Linked DNA regions of Kordia antarctica. The protein of the gene in region 1 interacts with the protein of each later gene in a pairwise test. Links are inferred from orthologs where the notes say so. Each region holds a gene or a part of one and is shown in the gene's direction. Other genes may lie near its edges. The genes, in order: nadE and dnaA.

Region 1 (3,316 bases):
TGTACGCGTCCACAATTTGAGCACCAATATAGCGACCAATTCCGCCAGGAGATTCACTGTCCAATTCTAAGTAAAACTTGGAGAAAGGTGCTAAGTTTAGAAACCGATTATCCAACTTATTATCAGTACTGTACAGCAATTCTTTTTCAATAAAATACGTCCAAATTTGCGCTTCATTTTCGGCTGACCAATTAATTTGACGTTCCGTATATCCAAATTGTTTTGCTTTGCTGACAGTTGGCACTAAAAGCGATTTGATATATTGCACTTTTCCATAATATATTATGTTGCTTAAAAAAGTACGTTCGCGCGCAGGTTGCACTTGTGAAAAAGCAAATTCGTTTGCAATATCTACTGGAATCATTTCTTTTTCAAAATTCTGCACTATATATTGTTGTATTCCTTCGTAATATTTATGATTTCCACCTAAATACGTATTCAACGCAATTAAAATCATGCTGTTTGTTAAGATGATATTTTTGCGATAATCTTCCGTAGTAACGGTAAAAACTTCGGGCGTTCCATATTCAGGAAAGTAAAATTTTATGTGTTGCAAAACCGATACAATATCTTTTTGAACTGGAGCAAAATCTGTAAAAACGGCATCTATTTCTTGCTTTAATTCTTTTTGTAAAGGATCGCGCATCGTGTAAACCCAAGTAGAATCGGGAATAGAACTCGGAAAAAATTGCGGATATACTTCTTTTAACTTGGGTAAATCTGAAGGTGAAGCATTTAAGAAAACTTGCTCAAATCGGCTTACGTTTACATCTATTGGAATGGCTGCAATTTCTTTTTCCAGCAAGTTTTCATTGGCACAACCAATTACTAGTAATAATAATATGTATACTATATTTTTCATAATTTTTATATGGACACAATGTAAATCCTAAAATGATATTCAAATGTGAGTTTAGACTTCATAAATCATTAGTAAAAAACTAAATTTTCAAGTTCTTATTTTTCATTTTCTTTGCTCGCACAAAAGATACTGAATCAAGTTCAGCACAGGCGTCAACAAAAGAAAGTGCGCTTTTTCCAGAGGTATTTTTAGCCGAAAAGGCTAAAATCGCATCTATTTTTCTAAATTTTCTCCAAGGCTTCGGAAATTCTTAACGAAAAATAACTGCTATACTTCGGAAGAAGAACAAGTTACAAGCACATTTAGTGATTAGTCATATCAAGTTCACATTAATTATAAACACATAAACGCGATCTAGGCTCGTAAATTTTAATCTGCTTCTATTTTTGTCTGCAAATTTACTTTTTTTATCTTGTAAAAAAATTGAAATACATGAAATGAGCCATAATAATTTTCTTGAAAGTAATTGAAATGTTTATTGGCAAATTCCATCTGACAGAAATATTAAAATAAAAATAAATACATGAAAACTGAAAAGGTTATTGATCATATTGTAAAGTGGCTGAAAGAGTATGCAACGAATGCAAAAGTGAACGGATTTGTTATAGGAGTTTCTGGAGGAATTGATTCCGCGGTAACTTCTACCTTGTGTGCAAAAACAGGATTACCTGTATTGTGTATTGAAATGCCTATTCATCAAGCGGCAAGTCATGTTTCGCGTGGACAGGAACATATAAAGCAATTAAAAGAACGTTTTGATAATGTGAGTGATGTTCGCGCAGATTTAACGCCAGTTTTTGAAGAATTTAAAACAGAAGTTACCTTAGAAGGCGAAAAAGCAACAGTTGATATGGCTTTGGCGAACACAAGAGCGCGTTTGCGAATGACAACTTTATATTATTATGCTGGACTATTAGGAAGATTGGTTGCTGGAACAGGAAACAAAGTAGAAGATTTTGGCGTCGGGTTTTATACCAAATATGGAGATGGCGGCGTTGATTTGAGTCCAATTGCGGACCTAATGAAAAGCGAAGTTTATCAATTAGGTGAGTTATTAAAAGTTCCCAAATCTATCATGAAAGCTGCTCCTTCCGATGGTTTATTTGGTGATGCCAGAAGCGATGAAGATCAGATTGGCGCTAACTACGATGAGCTTGAATGGGCTATGCAAATGCATGAAGAAAGAAAAACCGCAGAAGACTTTACTGGAAGACAACAAGAAGTTTTTAAAATTTACAAACGATACAATTCCTCTAACCGACATAAAATGATTCCAATTCCAGTCTGCAAAATACCGCAAAATCTTACATAAAATTTCATCTTTTTTAATCGTTATTATAAAAATTTGTTTAAATTTGTTGTTACAGACCCCCTAAACCTGAAATAAAAATTGATTCGTTTTTATGTTAGCATGACATAACGAGCCTTTCTTTATGTGATGGTCTGATTTAATAATAACTTTAAAAACTAAATTATGGTTAAAGTATTAATTGCAGACAATCATCCCATTGTTCGAAAAGGAATTAAATCCTTGTTTAAGAACTCTACTGAGATTGATGTAGTAGGTAAAGCTGCTACAACTTCTGAGCTTTTTGATTTTATTAGTCAAGAGCACGTAGATGTTATTTTACTTGAGATGGATCTCCCAGAGGTCAATGGTATTACTGCATTGCGAAGATTGAAAAAAGACTTCGCCGAGATGAAAGTAATTATGTTTAGCTCACATTCAGAAGATGTTTACGCAGTAAGCACTCTGAGAGCTGGAGCATCCGGTTACTTATCAAAATCCGTCGCTACAAATGTTATTAAAGACGCTATTGTTAAAGTTGCTAATGGAGGAATCTATATTAGCAACGAATTAGCACAACGTCTAGCATTTGATGAAAGCACGAACAAACCCCGTAGATTCTTCAGACGTTTATCTACAAGAGAAGTTGAAGTGTTAAAACTTTTAGCTTCAGGTAAACGTAACAAGCATGTTGCCGAAGAGTTGAACCTAAACGAAAAAACTGTGAGCACGTACAAGGCTCGCCTAATGCGAAAGTTGAATGTAGACAACCTAGTTGATCTATTACAACAAGCAAAAGCATTAGAATTGCTGTAAATGCATTGTAGAGAATTTATTCTCTATGAACAGTTAAAATTTTTATGATGATATGTGTAGATCCTTTTAGAGTTTACATGTGTCATCATTTTTTTAATCATAAAGTCTTCGAGGAAAACTTACACAACCGCCGCAAATAAGCAATGTTGAGTTCCGCGTTTTTATATGTTTGATGAGTTTCTTTTCTAGTGGAGAAAGTGGTAGTTTTTCTTTTTCTTCTAAATGTTCTAATGCTTTGATTCCAAAAGCTTGTAATTCGGGATTAAACGATTTTAACCATTTCCTAAAATGTTTTGCATTTCTGATGTTATCAAAATAGAAATCATCATGTTGCAAAGCTCCATTCATTA
Region 2 (3,152 bases), 4.4 Mb from region 1 along the record:
TATTTCATTACTACCAACAAGGCACAGTTTATATACTTCAAAAAGTTTCTCTTCTTTCCAATCAAAGAAATAGCGTTTTTTAGTTAAATTTTGATAATCTTTAGTGTCAACAAGTGATATTTCCACACGATGTGATTTTCCTGTTACAGTTTCAATAATTACCATGAAGTGAAGATACGGAATTGTTTCCGAAATTTATAATATAAACACATAATGTTTCCGAAATTGTAAACTTTTAAAAATTAGAGGTTCCAATATTAAAAAAGTCATGATGAATGATAAATTTTTCAATCAATCAAAAGTCAATCGTCGATAATTTTTCGATCAAATGCGCAGGACATTTCATTGGTCTTTTCGTCTTCATATTAATGAATGCCAAAACGGTGCTTCCGACAGTAATAATTTCCTCTTTTTCGTTCAAAATTTCGAAGTCAAATTCAATCTTAACAGACGGTAATTTTTTAAGCGTTGTTCTAATCGTCAGTACATCATCGTAATACGCAGATTTCTTATAATTCATCGTAATTGAAATTACAGGAAGCATTACACCAGCTTCTTCCATTTCTTTATATGAAATTCCTAAAACGCGTAACCACTCAGTTCGCCCCATTTCTATGAATTGCACATAGTTACCGTGATAAACAACGCCCATTTGGTCGGTTTCGGCATATCTAATTCTTACATTTATTTCGTGACTTCTCAAAGTATTTTATGTATATTTAACGTGTTAACTAATTGTAAAGAAATTGTTTCCTAGCATGCGAAAAAAATTTCACAAATTCAATAGCCTACTAATTTTTTTTTCACTTTTTTTTTCACATATTTGTGAACGCTAAAAAGTGAAACGAGAAAACCCCGAATTTTCTCTTTTTTTTCCAACCTAGAACTAACAATTTTAACAGTAATAAATGAGTGTAACTGCGCAATCAGTATGGGATAACTGTCTGTCTTTCATAAAAGACAACATTCAACCGCAAGCATATAAAACTTGGTTTGAGCCTATAATGCCTGTAAAGTTAGCAAATAAAGCGCTAAGCATTCAAGTACCTAGCAAGTTTTTTTATGAATGGTTAGAAGAGCATTACGTAAAGTTATTAAAAGTTGCTCTAGTTAAAGAATTAGGAAATACAGCACGATTGGTGTACATTATTAAGATGGAAAATACATACGGCAATAAGAAACCGTTTACAGAAAAAATTCCAAGTTCTAATCGTAGCGGTCTAAGAGCACAAGAAATTGATGTGCCAACCAAAAATAAAAGTCCCGAACTGAAAAATCCGTTTATCATTCCTGGTATCAGAAATGTGAAAATTGAATCTCAGCTAAATCCAAATTATAATTTCGACAATTTCCTTGAAGGCGATTCTAACCGTTTGGCCAGATCTGCAGGAATGGCAGTTGCCAACAAACCTGGAGGAACGTCGTTTAATCCACTATTAATTTTTGGTGGTGTTGGATTAGGAAAAACACATCTTGCACACGCAATTGGTGTTGAAATCAAAGACAAATACCCTGAAAAGACGGTTTTATATATCTCTGCGGAGAAATTTACACAACAATACATAGAATCTGTAAAGAAGAATACACGAAACGATTTTATACATTTTTATCAATTGATAGATGTTTTAATTATAGATGATGTTCAGTTTTTCTCTGGAAAATCGGGAACACAAGATGTTTTCTTCCACATTTTCAATCACTTACACCAAAACGGAAAGCAAGTCATTCTAACATCTGACAAAGCACCTGTGGACATGCAAGATATTGAGCAACGCTTATTATCTCGTTTCAAATGGGGACTTTCTGCCGAGTTACAAACTCCTGATTTTGAAACACGTGTTTCTATTGTAAAAAACAAACTTTATCGTGATGGTGTAGAAATGCCTGATGATATTATAGAATATGTTGCGAAGCACATCAAATCGAATGTACGCGAATTAGAAGGCGCAATTATTTCATTGATCGCGCAATCATCATTCAACAAAAAAGAAGTGACGATTGAATTGGCGAAACAAGTCGTTGAAAAATTCGTAAAGAATACAAAACGAGAAGTTTCAATCGATTATATTCAAAAAGTCGTTTCAGATTATTTCCAAATGGACGTTTCTACGTTGCAATCTAAAACACGTAAACGTCACATTGTACAAGCAAGACAATTGGCTATGTTTTTCGCGAAGAAATTCACAAAAGCATCGTTGGCAAGTATTGGTTCGCAAATTGGAAAACGTGATCACGCAACGGTTTTACACGCTTGCAAAACGGTTGACAACCTATCTTCTACCGATAAGCAATTCCGTAAATACGTTGAAGATTTAACAAAGAAACTTTCGCTATAATCTCATTTCATGAAAACTAAAATTCTAATGGTTTGCTTAGGAAATATTTGTCGTTCTCCTTTAGCAGAAGGTATTTTAGCTTCCAAACTCAACGCTGCAAAATTCGAGGTTGATTCCGCAGGAACTGCAGGTTATCATGTTGGCGAACTTCCCGATAGACGTTCAATCGCAACTGCAAAACAATACGGAATTGACATTACCAATCAACGCTCACGAAAGTTTATAAAAAATGATTTTCAAAAATTTGATTATATCTTTGCGATGGATCAATCCAATTATAGCAACATGGTGAGTTTAGCAGAAACTTCAGAAGATCGCGCAAAAGTTCATTTAATGTTAAATCAAATCTCACCAAATTCAAATTCAGAAGTTCCCGATCCGTATTACGGCGGCGATCAAGGTTTTGAAAATGTGTATCAAATGTTAGATGAAGCTTGTGGTATTTTTGCAGAGAAAATTTCCTAAACTAAAAGTAAAAAAAGCGTTTGTCATTTTTTTGTATCTTACTAAAAAAAAGCAAACCTACTTTACTATGAAATCAAGAAACTACCTATTATTTGTCCTACTTTTTCCTATTTTATTGTTTTCACAAGATGTATCTCTGCAATCATTCGCATCAGGATTTACAAGACCCGTAGACATTAAACACGCCAACGATTCCCGATTATTTATTGTAGAACAAGATGGCGTCATCAAAATTTTAAATTCGGCAGGAATCACAAATCCAACACCTTTTTTAGACATTGACACGCGCGTTCGTTCTACAGCAAATGAGCAAGGATTATTAGGATTGGTTTTCGATCCAAATTACGCAAC

Evidence for each region.
Region 2: the proteins of nadE (region 1) and dnaA interact in binary tests that used the Escherichia coli proteins (3 or more experiments, as listed by UniProt). The link is inferred for Kordia antarctica from one-to-one orthologs.

What each region holds. Positions count from the first base shown.
Region 1 is NZ_CP019288.1:4,385,279-4,388,594, reverse strand. Bases 302-3,279 are described here. They hold nadE (NAD(+) synthase), read left to right. Parts: upstream 302-1,385; coding sequence 1,386-2,174; downstream 2,175-3,279. Other genes in these bases: IMCC3317_RS18350 (hypothetical protein), read right to left, coding at 3,060-3,279; IMCC3317_RS18355 (response regulator), read left to right, coding at 2,337-2,966; gldB (gliding motility lipoprotein GldB), read right to left, coding at 302-862. Also shown: more of gldB, read right to left, coding at 1-301; more of IMCC3317_RS18350, read right to left, coding at 3,280-3,316. UniProt on the Escherichia coli protein: Catalyzes the ATP-dependent amidation of deamido-NAD to form NAD. Uses ammonia as a nitrogen source.
Region 2 is NZ_CP019288.1:2,013-5,164, reverse strand. What follows is about bases 309-3,122. They hold dnaA (chromosomal replication initiator protein DnaA), read left to right. Parts: upstream 309-908; coding sequence 909-2,336; downstream 2,337-3,122. Other genes in these bases: IMCC3317_RS00010 (PQQ-dependent sugar dehydrogenase), read left to right, coding at 2,869-3,122; IMCC3317_RS00015 (low molecular weight protein-tyrosine-phosphatase), read left to right, coding at 2,346-2,801; IMCC3317_RS00025 (acyl-CoA thioesterase), read right to left, coding at 309-703. Outside these bases: IMCC3317_RS00030 (N-acetyltransferase), read right to left, coding at 1-165; more of IMCC3317_RS00025, read right to left, coding at 296-308; more of IMCC3317_RS00010, read left to right, coding at 3,123-3,152. UniProt on the Escherichia coli protein: Plays an essential in the initiation and regulation of chromosomal replication. Binds in an ATP-dependent fashion to the origin of replication (oriC) to initiate formation of the DNA replication initiation complex once per cell cycle.